DNA from 3 places in the Aestuariirhabdus litorea genome. Region 2 is predicted to be linked to each of the others. Evidence: predicted binding sites of a transcription regulator. Region 2 holds the regulator's gene; each other region holds the start of a gene.

Region 1 (3,942 bases), on a different contig from region 2:
CTTTTGATAAATACAATATATGTTACTGATACTTTCAATCATTAACGTTGATACATTGGCGATCCACCTCCCCACAGGGAATCCTTATGGACCTGAAACGATTGCGTTATTTCACCGAACTGGCCAGCATCGGCAACTTTACCCTCGCCGCCAGCCGCCTGGGGATTGCCCAACCGGCCCTGAGCATGGCGATGCAGAAGCTGGAACAGGAGGTGGGGCTGAAGCTGATCAACCGCACTGAACGGCGCATGACCATCACCGCCGATGGCGAGGTGCTGTTGCGCTACGCGCGCCAGGTGTTGCAGTTGATGAGTGACGCCGAGCGCGAGCTGCAGGCGCAGAAGGGGGTGGAGCAGGGGGTGATTCGACTGGGGGTCTCGGCCATGCTGGCCTCCTATTACCTGCCGGAGCACCTGCTGGGGTTCTGCAAACGTTATCCCGGGGTGCGCATCACCCTGTTTGAAGCGGGCACCGCCACCCTGGAGCGGATGGTGCTGGAGGGGGAGCTGGACCTGGCCCTGCTGCGCACCGACCGTCCCCATGAGCAGATTCGCAGCCGGCCCCTGATCGAAGAGCAGATTGTGGCCTGCGTGCCCGCGGGTCATCCGCTGGCGGCGCAGCCCTCGGTGAGCCTGGCCGAGGTGACCGATCAGCCGCTGGTGCTGTTCAGGGAGGGGTATTTCCTGCGCGAGGCCCTCAGCGAGTATTCCCGCAGTGCGCGCAAGCCGCTGGATATTCGCTTTGAGACCAACCTGATCGAGCTGCTCAAGCGGCTGGTGCGCGAGGGGGTGGGGATCAGCACCTGCCTGTCGATGATTCTCGAGTCGGAGAGCGACCTCTGTGCACTGCCCTTCGATCCCCCGATTGCCCTACCGATCGGTATCGGCTGGAAGCGCAACCACTACCTTTCGCGGGCCGCGGAGGCGTTGGTCAACTACCTGCAAACACCCTCCAAGGGGTAATCAGGAGGGGGACTGGTCGCGCTTTTCCAGCTCGCTCACCAACGCCTCATAACGAGCCTCCAGGGCCTCGAGGCGGGCGCGGGTGCGGGCCAGCACGGCGGCCTGGGTATCGAACTCGTCGCGGCTGACCAGGTTGAGCTTGCCTAAGGCGTTCTGCAGCAGCAGCTGCAGGTTCTTCTCCGCATCCCGGTGGAGCTGGGACTTTTCGCCGCCGAGGATCTGCGCGGCTTGCCGGCTAAGGCCGGCGATAAACATCTTGTTGATCATATGACTGCTTCTACGGAGCCCAAAAGAGGGCGCCAGTCTACCACAGACGCACCCTAACGCCCCGCGGTTGCTTCCCCCATTTGTCCTCCTTTTTCACCGACGTGCCTAACCACTTGTTTCGTGGCTGTTTTACAGGGCCTCTGCAAGCGTCCCTGACCGCCCCCGCCGTCAAGGATGCTGCACCAGCCCTGCTCGGCCTGTGAGCCGTTCTAGTGCCCGCTGCGGCTGAGCGGGCGGGGTGCTCCCTGTTGGTGCACCGTTAGGGTGCACTGATCACAAATGGTGCTTTTTGGTGCGCCCAATCCGGGGCTGGGGGGTGTTTATATAGCTAACCTTTTGAAATAAATAGGGAAAAATAATGTGGCACAGCCAGTGCAAAGAGCCGGTACCACGTAATTGCACAGGCCGATCGCTCAATCGCAGTTACCCGAGGAGGCGTGGCCTTAGCCATCAACGCTGTACCGCAGTGTTTATGGCTAAGGTCCTTCCGGTCAGGATGACCAAAGAATAAGCCCGGGAGTCGAGCCAACGGCCAGCCCCGAAAACAAACCAGGAGATTCTACATGAAGTTAGTTTCAGCAATTGTCAAACCGTTCAAGCTCGATGATGTGCGCGAAGCCCTCTCCGAGATTGGTGTTCAGGGCGTGACCGTGTCAGAGGTCAAGGGCTTCGGTCGCCAGAAGGGCCACACCGAGCTCTACCGTGGGGCCGAGTACGTCGTTGATTTCCTGCCCAAGGTCAAGCTGGAGATCGCCATCTCCGATGAGTTGCTTGATCAGGTGATCGAGGCTATTAGCAAGGCGGCCCATACCGGCAAGATCGGCGACGGCAAAATCTTTGTAACCACCGTTGAGCAGGTGATCCGGATTCGTACCGGTGAGACCGGCACCGACGCCGTCTAACCCATTACGAATCACACGATTTTCAATTAGAGGGGAACTGTTGTGGAAAACAACCTATATCATCTCCAGTATGCAATGGATACGTTTTACTTCCTGGTGTGTGGCGCCCTGGTCATGTGGATGGCCGCCGGCTTTGCCATGCTGGAAGCGGGCCTGGTACGGTCCAAGAACACCACCGAAATTCTAACCAAGAACATCGCCCTGTACGCGATCGCCTGCATCATGTACATGGTGTGCGGCTACGCCATCATGTACGACAATTCGCTGCTGCTGTCCGGCATCGAGAGCGTTGACGTTGATGCGGTGATGGGCGACTTCGCCAGCCGTGAAGACGGCTTCGAGGGCGGCTCCATCTACGCCGGTGCCTCCGACTTCTTCTTCCAGGTAGTGTTTGTGGCCACCGCCATGTCCATCGTCTCCGGTGCCGTGGCTGAGCGTATGAAGCTCTGGTCCTTCCTGCTGTTCGCAGTAGTGATGACCGGTTTCATCTACCCCATGGAAGGTGCCTGGACCTGGGGCGGACAGTCCGTCTTCGGTATGTACACCCTCAGTGACCTTGGCTTCTCCGACTTCGCCGGCTCCGGTATCGTGCACATGGCCGGTGCGGCCGCCGCTCTCGCCGGTGTCCTGCTGCTGGGTGCTCGTAAGGGCAAGTACGGCCCCAATGGCCAGGTCAACGCCATCCCCGGTGCCAACCTGCCGCTGGCTACCCTGGGTACCTTCATCCTGTGGATGGGCTGGTTCGGCTTCAACGGTGGTTCCGTCCTCAAGCTGGGTGATGTGAGCAACGCCGCTTCTGTTGCCATGGTGTTCCTCAACACCAACGCCGCCGCTGCCGGTGGTGTTGTGGCTGCCCTGGTGGCTGCCCGCCTGCTGTTCGGCAAGGCTGACCTCACCATGGCCCTCAACGGCGCCCTCGCCGGGCTGGTGGCGATCACCGCTGAGCCCTCTACCCCCACTGCTTTCCAGGCCACCCTGATCGGTGCTATCGGTGGTGTGCTGGTGGTCTTCTCCATCCTGACCCTGGACAAGCTGAAGATCGATGATCCGGTTGGTGCCATCTCTGTACACGGTGTGGTGGGTCTGTTTGGTCTGCTGGTGGTACCGGCTACCAACAGCGGCTCCAGCTTCAGCGGCCAGCTGATCGGTGCCCTCACCATCTTCGTCTGGGTATTCGTCACCAGCCTGATCGTCTGGACCATCCTCAAGGCCGTGGCTGGAATCCGCGTCACCGAGGAGGAGGAGTACGAAGGTGTGGATCGTTCCGAGTGCGGAATGGAAGCCTACCCCGAGTTCACCAACACCTCCAAGTAATAGAAAGTCTTCTCGCTATTGGGCGCCCTCGGGCGCCCTTTTTTATGCCCAGGGACGGGCGGTATGCCGCGGGGCCAAGGATGGCCAGGAGCAGCTTATGTACAGGAAGTACGGTATGCCGCGGCCGTTTTTGGCTCCTGCAAAAACGGCACTTCCCACGTCCCTGTGGGTCGGGGCCAGGGATGGCGGTAGCGATCAGGTTGAGCGCACTCGAAGTTCCATGTAACCGGCCTGCGGCCTGATATCCAATAAGGGGGCAGGCGGCACAGGGGCTTCATCCACCAAGTCGGCAATCTAAGCCAAAGCGCAGCGTAGCCGCAGGTCGACTTGGTGGAGCCAGCGGGGATTCTTAAGGGGGCGCTGGTCGTCCCCTTAAGGCACCCGTCGGGGTGCATCCCGACAAAATGGCGGTCGCCAGACCAGGAGTGCCGGACGGCGTTCAGGCCGACAGGCGTTTGGCAACCGGTGCCAACAGGGTTTCAAACTCTTCGCGAAGC
Region 2 (3,942 bases):
GACCAGATCCCGTAGCTCATGCAACGACAGCGAGCTGGTGTCCAGCGTGAGCTTGGCCCGGTTTTTAAGCGGTGACAGCAACTCGCTTTCGGCGCGGATCGCCTCTTCAAGTGAGCATTTTTCGTTGGACAGGGGGTGACGTCGGCGCGTTTCGCTGAAGCGCTTGAGGAGGGTTGCGGGGTCCGCATCCAGGTAGATCACTTCGCACTGTACGCCGCTCTCTGTGAGCTGGGTAAGGATTTGGGGGAAGCGCTTGAGGTCGGCGTGCATATTGCGCGCGTCGATACTGACGGCGGCGTTCCTGAGCGCCTGCTCCCGGGAGATCTCTTCGGCCAGCGAGCCCAGCAGCCCGGCGGGCATGTTGTCGACACAATAAAAGCCCTGATCCTCCAGCACATGGAGGGCACTACTCTTACCGGATCCGGATCGTCCACTGATAATGACTAGTCGCATGTTGGCTACTTCGCTCGCTGCTCCCTGCATGATACCCCTGGAGTGGGGTAGGAATGTCAGGGGAGATTCTTCCTTAAGGGCTCTGCGCAGTCAGTATATCAGTTGTGTTGGGTACGGTCTGTGGTTTGAGGGTCAGTCGAGGGGGGCAATGGCCATCTGGTAGAGTTCGCTGCTGGTTTTCGCCGTGCGCAGGCGGTTCCGGTAGCTGGCGTTGTCGAGACGGCCAGCCAGTTCCTGCAAAATCGCCAGGTGCTCACTGGTGGCCTCATTGGGTACGACCAGCGCAAAGATGATATCCACCGGTTGGTCGTCCATGGCATCGAAGTCGACCCCGTCGGAAAGCTTGAGCAGTGCGGCAATCGCTTCGGTGCAGGACTCGAGACGACAATGGGGGATAGCGATCCCCTTACCGAACCCGGTACTGCCGAGGCGTTCCCGCTCAATCAGCCCGTTAAACAGCTCTCCCGCTGAAATCTCCTGTCCCGAGTGGGAAAGGGCTTCGGCGAGGGTTTCTAATACGCGTTTTTTGCTGCCGCCTTCCGCAGCACAGAGGCTGCGGTCGGGGCTAAGGAGGGATATGAGGTTCATGGCCAAGGGTTAGCGGGCTAGACTCTTTTCCTTATGTTTCATTAGCTGGCGGTCGAGCTTGTCGGCCAGCATATCAATGGCGGCATACATGTCTTGATGAACGGAAGTGGCATGAATGTCAGCGCCACGTACATGGAGGTTGGCTTCCGCCTTTTGGCCCTCTTTCTCGATGCTGAGGGTAACGTTGACGCTGGTGATGGTGTCAAAATGGCGCTCCAGGCGGTCAACTTTGGTTGCTACATATTCACGCAATGCCTCGGTTACATCAACATGATGTCCACTGATATTGATTTGCATGCGTCTTTCTCCTGATCTGTTTTACGTGATACTGAACCCATCGTGCGATGGACTCATGCGTTTGCCTCTGTTACCGATCATATCCGAGGCTCGATATCTCTATGTTGCCGTCAATCAATATAACCTATACCAGACGTTTTCTTTCGTTAGAAGGTGCGATTGAAAGGGATTCACGGTACTTGGCGATGGTGCGCCGTGCGACCTTGATCCCCTGCTCGGCGAGCAGGCCGGCTATTTTACTGTCACTCAATGGTTTTTTCGGGTTCTCTGCCGCCACCAGCTTTTTGATGATGGCCCGAATGGCGGTCGATGAGCACTCCCCACCACTGGCGGTGCTGACGTGGCTGGAGAAGAAATACTTAAGCTCAAAAATACCCCGCGGGGTGTGCATGTATTTTTGCGTCGTCACCCGTGAAATGGTCGATTCGTGCATGCTGACCGCTTCGGCGATGTCATGCAAGACCAGGGGCTTCATCGCCTCGTCGCCATATTCCAGGAACCCCCGTTGGTGCTCCACGATCTGGGTGGCCACCTTCATCAGGGTTTCGTTCCGGCTCTGCAGGCTTTTGAGAAACCAGCGCGCCTCCTGCAGGTGGTTTTTGAGGTAGGTGTTGTCTGCGCTGTTGTCGGCACGTTTCACCAGTGAGGCGTACCCGGAGTTGATTCGCACCCGAGGTACGGCGTCAGGGTTGAGCTCAACGGTCCAGCGGCCATTGACCTTCTTGACCGTGACATCGGGAATAACGTACTCCGGTTCACTACTCTGGATGCTGTCCCCGGGCTTGGGGTTCAGGGTCTGGATCAACTCAATGGCGGCCTTAAGGTCGGCCTCCTTGAGTCGGGATTTGCGCATCAGCTGGGCATAATCGTGGGTGCCCAGAAGATTGATGTACTTTTCCACCACCAGTCGCGCCGAACCCAGGTGGGGTGTGCTCTCGGGGAGTTGCGCAAGCTGGATCAGCAAACATTCGGTAAGGGAGCGTGCGGCCACCCCCACCGGGTCAAATTGCTGGATGCGGCGCAGTACGGCTTCCACCTCATCGAGCTCAATCTCCAGCTCCTCCTCGATCCCCTCCAGCAGCTCTTCGCAGCTGCAGCTGAGGTAACCATCTTCGGTGAGCGCGTCAATAATGGTGACGGCGATCGCCCGGTCCGTATCGGACATCGGGGTGAGGTTGAGTTGCCACTCCAGGTGCGATTGCAGTGACTCGGTGGTACTGGCACGTGCGGCCGGGTTGTAGTCGTCATTGTCCCCTCCACCGGAGCCGGAAGAGGGGGGCAGGCTGGACTGGTAAACGTCATCCCAGGCGGTGTCCACCGGGAGGTCCTCTGGGATGTTGTCCTGCCAGTCGTCGGACATCACCTCATTTTCGTTGTTGGCGCTGTCGACGCTCTGCTGCTCCTGCTTGCGCTGTTCACCCTCGCTCAGGGTGTTGTAATCGGTAGCGCTGTCAAACTCGTTATTGTCGCCACTTTGGTCGTGATCGGATGAGGATTCGCTGTCTGAGCCCTCTTCGGCTTCCAGCATGGGGTTGGACTCAAGGGCTTGCTGAACCTCCTGTTGCAGGTCCAGGGTAGACAGTTGAAGGAGCTTGATGGCTTGCTGCAGCTGAGGGGTCATGGTCAGCTGCTGGCCCATTTTCAGGACTAAGGATGGTTTCATAGATAAAAGAGTGTCCGGTCCATAATCTGCCTGTCTTCTTGAGGAGGGCCGCTCTGTTGGTCACGGCAAAATTCTTGCATGGCCCATTATAGGGCTGAACGGGGCCCAATGCCTATATGCGGAACTGATGTCCTAGGTAGACATCCTTGACCTTCTGGTTGTTCATCACGGTTTCGGGATCGCCCTCGGCAATGATCTTGCCCTCGCTGACGATATAAGCCAACTCACAGATGTCCAGGGTTTCGCGTACGTTGTGGTCAGTAATCAGGACCCCTATACCTATGTTGCGCAGGTGGCGAACCACCTCCTTGATGTCGTTGACCGAGATAGGGTCAACGCCGGCGAAGGGCTCATCCAGCAGGATAAAGGCGGGTTCCATGGCCAGTGCGCGGGCGATCTCGACCCGGCGCCGCTCACCACCGGAGAGGCTGATACCTGTGCTGTTGCGAATATGGGTGATATGGAACTCCTGCAGCAGCTCCTCCAGTTTCTCCAGTCGCTGTTTACGGTTGAGATCCTTGCGGGTCTCCAGGATGGCGAGGATGTTCTGGGTGACGCTGAGCTTGCGAAAGATGGAGGCTTCCTGGGTGAGATAGCCGATCCCCTTGCGGGCGCGCCCGTGCATGGGCAGGCGGGTGATGTCCTCGCCGTCGATCAGGATCTGGCCGTCATCCGCGTTAACCAGGCCGACGATCATGTAGAAGCTGGTGGTTTTGCCAGCCCCGTTGGGGCCCAGCAGCCCGACAATCTGGTTGCTGCTGATGCTGACCGAGATGTCCTCGACCACCTTTCTTCCGCGGTAGCTTTTCGCCAGATGGAGTGCTTTTAGGGTCGCCATGGGTCGCGTTACTGCTTGCTCTTGGGCTGGATAATCATCTCGACACGACCGCCGGTGTCAGCGCGGTCGCTGCTCTGGGCGCTCACCGTCTGGGTGACCGTAT
Region 3 (3,942 bases), 1.5 Mb from region 2:
GCCAGTTTCAGCTTTTACTAGCTCCTGCACCGAGGTGAGCGCCTCGTCCTTGAGCTTCTGTTTTCCCTCACTGGTGGACAGCCCTTCAAACTCCTGGCGCCCAATCAGCAAATTAAGGTTGTTACGTACGAGCGGCATATGGGTTTCCAGCACATCAAGTACCTCTGTATCCCGTGCCATCACAGTAATATAAAGCTGTAAGAATCGCTGCTTGCCCTCGACATTAAAATCGACAATAAACGGCTCCGTCAGCTCAAGGTAGTGGGCTTCCGCCAGGGTTGACCCAGCCGAACTCTCTTCCCCCCCTTCCAGCTGCTCGCTGTCATCGCTATCCACCAGCAGAAAATAGGTTGTACCTCCACCGACACCAGCTAACAGCACGATCGATAGCACCAAAAAGAGAATAAGCTTCTTTTTACTGCCAGCCGCCTGCTCTTCGGCTACATCCTGTGTTTCTTCCTGATCGTCTTTCGCCATGTCAATTATCCGTCGTACGGTCTCAACACCGTCCATATCTGCAAGAGTTGAGCCAATCTAATTATTTGAGTATAAGCTTTGCGCTTGGATGAGGCCCTCAGCCAGAGCGTCGGGCATTGCGAACGGTCAAATTCTAAAGTGAAGACAGCGGAGTTACCAGCGCAGCCGCTGCAGGCAAGACACAACCCCAGACAGAGGGGCCGATGAAGGTGCGCACGAAGCTGGAGGGTTGTCCGGGTAACGCGCCCCGAGCCCATAAAAAAAGGGGGGTGAGAATCCCCTCACCCCCGACTCGCGACCTGGCAGAGCCTGCTCAGGCGTAGTAGTCCACCAGCCCCAGCCCTTTTACAGCCGTTACCTGAAGCTCCCCTTCAGCTTGCTCCTCGCCATCGCTCCCCATGCCGGATGAGGACTCTGCCGCCAGCGCATCGGGATCCTGGGCCTCTCTCTGGTTCTGCTGCGCAAGGTTCTGATCCGATACATCCACATTCACCAGCTGCATACCCTGTTGATCAAACATCTCTCGTAGCCGCGCCAGCTGCTGCTCCAGCGCATCCCTCACCTGAACATGGTTGCTGGTGAACACCACACTGGCCTGGTCGCTGTTAATATTGATCTTCACCTCCAGCGGACCCAAATCGGGCGGGTCAAGGCGAATCTGGGCAGACTGAACATTCTGGCTGCTCAACCACATCACCTTGTCCATCACCGCCTCGCCCCAGCGAGCGGTGCCCACGGTCTGTGTGATCTCAGTGACCAACTGCTGTTGCCCCCCGGGCTGGACCTCCCGGGTTTGGACTGCGTAGCCATTGGCAATGGGGACAACATTGGTCTCCACCGGCGCGGCTGTAGAGAGCCCCTCCGTCGGTTTAAAGTCAGCGTCCAGCGCCAGCTTGTCTCCCTTCAAGGTGCGTTGCAGAAGTGCTGACAGCTCTCCGGAGGGTGGGGGTGATGATTCCTGGGAGCTATCCAGTGCCGCCATGCTTAGCGCCCCTCGGGGATCAGCGACCGCACCTGCTGCGACCTCCTGCCGCCCCTGTAATGGGCGCAGTACTTGAAGCCAGGCAGGTGCGTCATTATCCGTCTCCAGCTCCAGTGAAGCGCTCACAGAACTGACGCTGGCGGCAGGGCCCGCATAGGCATCGGGGTTTGCCAGATCCACCACCCGCTCGGGCTCTTCATCGCTGGTGGCGGCCTCCTCATCCGGCAATCCCGGCAGGGGCAGCGGCAAAGCGTTGCCGCCCTGCAGCGCATACAGAGCCTGCTGCACGAAGGGAGGAAGCTGCTCCAGCAGTTCTGCGAACTGACTGTCGGTCAAGCCCTCCACCCCCTCGGGAAAATACTGCTGGAACATCTCAGGCGCCAGCATATCTTTAATATTTTGTTTTAAATCAGACAGTTGGGTCGGACTGAAAGTGACCGACTCCAAGCTTCCGGGCAAGCCAGCCACCACATTTGCCGCTGACGAATCAGTCGCTGGCAAGGTGCTGTTGAAGGATATAAGTGCGGTTCCGTTTTGCATAACATGATACTCACTTTCGGGTTACACCCTGAGATAGCAATATGCAGGCCAAAACCTCAAACGTGGGATAGAAGGTAAAAAAAGAGACCCGAAGGGAAATAACAGCACACTGGTCGGCGGCAGGAAATCAGGCGTTATTGATGGACCGGGCGCTGCGGTTATTCACCAGCTCATCGATCTCCTTCTGTTCGCGCATATCTTCCCAACGCCGCTCCTCAGCCAGGTAGTTCTCTCGTAACTGAGTGATGCTCAAGGTTCTCCCCCGAGCCGATATCCACTGCTGGCGCAGATGCAGCATATGCTGGGACACCCGCTCAACCTGAGCCCTCTGCTCTTTCACCGCCTCAGCGAGCTTGCAGATAAAAAGTGACATCTGCTGCAGTTGATGGACACTGACAGCGCGCCCCTCACGGGCCTGCTGCTGATACTCAAGCTGATAGGATTCCAGTTGCTCAAGCTTTCGCTGCTCGGCCTGCAGGCGCGCATGGATCTGTTGGAACAGCTTGGCCGCCTTCTCCTCGTCAGCGCTGGTGACCCGTAGAACGGTATCCATTCGCGCGGATCGTTTCATGCCACTCTCCTATTCCAGCCCCAAACGAGCCTGCCCCGCTCAGGGCAGCGAAAAGATCGGTCCGATCTCAGTTCCCCATCACCGTGTGCAAACCGCCCAGGCTGTCTTCAAAGGTCAAACTTTCGCGCAAGCCCTGTTGCAGAAAACTCCGCATAACCGGATTACGGCTGATCGCATCGTCGATAACAGGGTCGCTTCCTGAAGTGTAAGCGCCAATGGAGATCAAGTCGCGGTTCTTCTCGTAGACCGAGTAGATCTGCTTGAATTTTTGCGCCAGCGCCAGATGTTCATCGGAGACGATCTGGGGCATGGCCCGACTGATGGAGGCTTCTATATCAATCGCAGGGTAGTGACCCGCTTCAGCCAGGCGCCTCGACAACACAACATGGCCATCCAGAATCGCCCTCGAGGCGTCTGCAATCGGGTCCTGCTGGTCATCCCCCTCGGCAAGAACCGTGTAAAACGCCGTAATTGAACCGCTGCCGCTAGCACCATTACCGGCCCGCTCAACCAGTTGCGGGAGCTTGGCAAACACCGACGGTGGATAACCCTTGGTAGCCGGCGGCTCTCCCACGGCCAGTGCAATCTCACGCTGGGCCTGGGCATAGCGGGTCAGGGAGTCCATCAACAGCAGCACACTCTTACCCTGGTCCCGATAGTATTCTGCAATGCGGGTGCAAAGCATGGCCCCCCGCAAACGCATCACCGGTGAATCATCGGCGGGTGAGGCTACCACCACCGAGCGTGCCAGCCCCTCCTCACCCAGCGTTTCCTCAATGAACTCCTTGACCTCTCGACCCCGCTCTCCGATCAGGCCCACTACCGTCACATCCGCCTGGGTAAAGCGGGTCATCATCCCCAGCAGCACACTCTTGCCCACCCCACTACCGGCAAACAGGCCGAGGCGCTGGCCGCGCCCTACCGAGAGCAACGAATTGATGGAACGAATGCCCACATCAAGCGGCTCGTGGATCGGTTGACGTCCCAGGGGGTTAATGGTTTCACCCGCCAGGGGGACATAATCCTCTGCGTCCAGTGCGCCCTTTCCATCCAGGGGTTTGCCAAGACCATTAACCACCCGGCCCAGCAACCCCATGCCGACGGGCACAAGACTTTCACTCTCCAGCGGAATCACCCGCGCCCCCGGCTGTATCCCGGGAGCAGCTTCGAGGGGCATCAAGAAGATTCGTGTACCGTCAAACCCCATCACTTCGGCTTCGATACAGCCTCCGTCGTGGGTCTCTATCAGGCAGCGTTTGCCGGTCGATACCCGACAGCCCACCGCCTCCAGTGTGAGCCCGACCATACGCGTCAAACGACCGGCAACCTGGGGAACAGAGACCGCTTTCAGCCCACGCCGGTAATTTTCCAG

Evidence for each region. Region 2 encodes sigma-54, which starts transcription at its own class of promoters, with help from an activator protein. Its sites were predicted from a motif close to TGGCACNNNNNTTGCTNT; they were not measured.
Region 1: the regulator sigma-54 is predicted to act here: its motif matches at 1,591-1,608, upstream of glnK (P-II family nitrogen regulator).
Region 3: the regulator sigma-54 is predicted to act here: its motif matches at 2,033-2,050, upstream of D0544_RS07885 (flagellar hook-length control protein FliK).

The regions. Positions count from the first base shown of each region.
Region 1 covers NZ_QWEZ01000002.1:768,954-772,895, forward strand. Annotated here, with positions in the region: gene D0544_RS13620 (LysR family transcriptional regulator) at 87-962, shown strand; gene D0544_RS13625 (accessory factor UbiK family protein) at 963-1,229, opposite strand; gene glnK (P-II family nitrogen regulator) at 1,793-2,131, shown strand; gene D0544_RS13635 (ammonium transporter) at 2,207-3,445, shown strand; gene D0544_RS13640 (lipopolysaccharide kinase InaA family protein) at 3,885-3,942, opposite strand, start outside.
Region 2 covers NZ_QWEZ01000001.1:195,627-199,568, forward strand. Annotated here, with positions in the region: gene rapZ (RNase adapter RapZ) at 1-453, opposite strand, end outside; gene ptsN (PTS IIA-like nitrogen regulatory protein PtsN) at 586-1,041, opposite strand; gene hpf (ribosome hibernation-promoting factor, HPF/YfiA family) at 1,051-1,338, opposite strand; gene D0544_RS00940 (RNA polymerase factor sigma-54) at 1,463-3,001, opposite strand; gene lptB (LPS export ABC transporter ATP-binding protein) at 3,114-3,839, opposite strand; gene lptA (lipopolysaccharide transport periplasmic protein LptA) at 3,848-3,942, opposite strand, start outside.
Region 3 covers NZ_QWEZ01000001.1:1,708,705-1,712,646, forward strand. Annotated here, with positions in the region: gene D0544_RS07880 (flagellar basal body-associated FliL family protein) at 1-477, opposite strand, end outside; gene D0544_RS07885 (flagellar hook-length control protein FliK) at 791-1,831, opposite strand; gene fliJ (flagellar export protein FliJ) at 2,127-2,570, opposite strand; gene fliI (flagellar protein export ATPase FliI) at 2,638-3,942, opposite strand, start outside.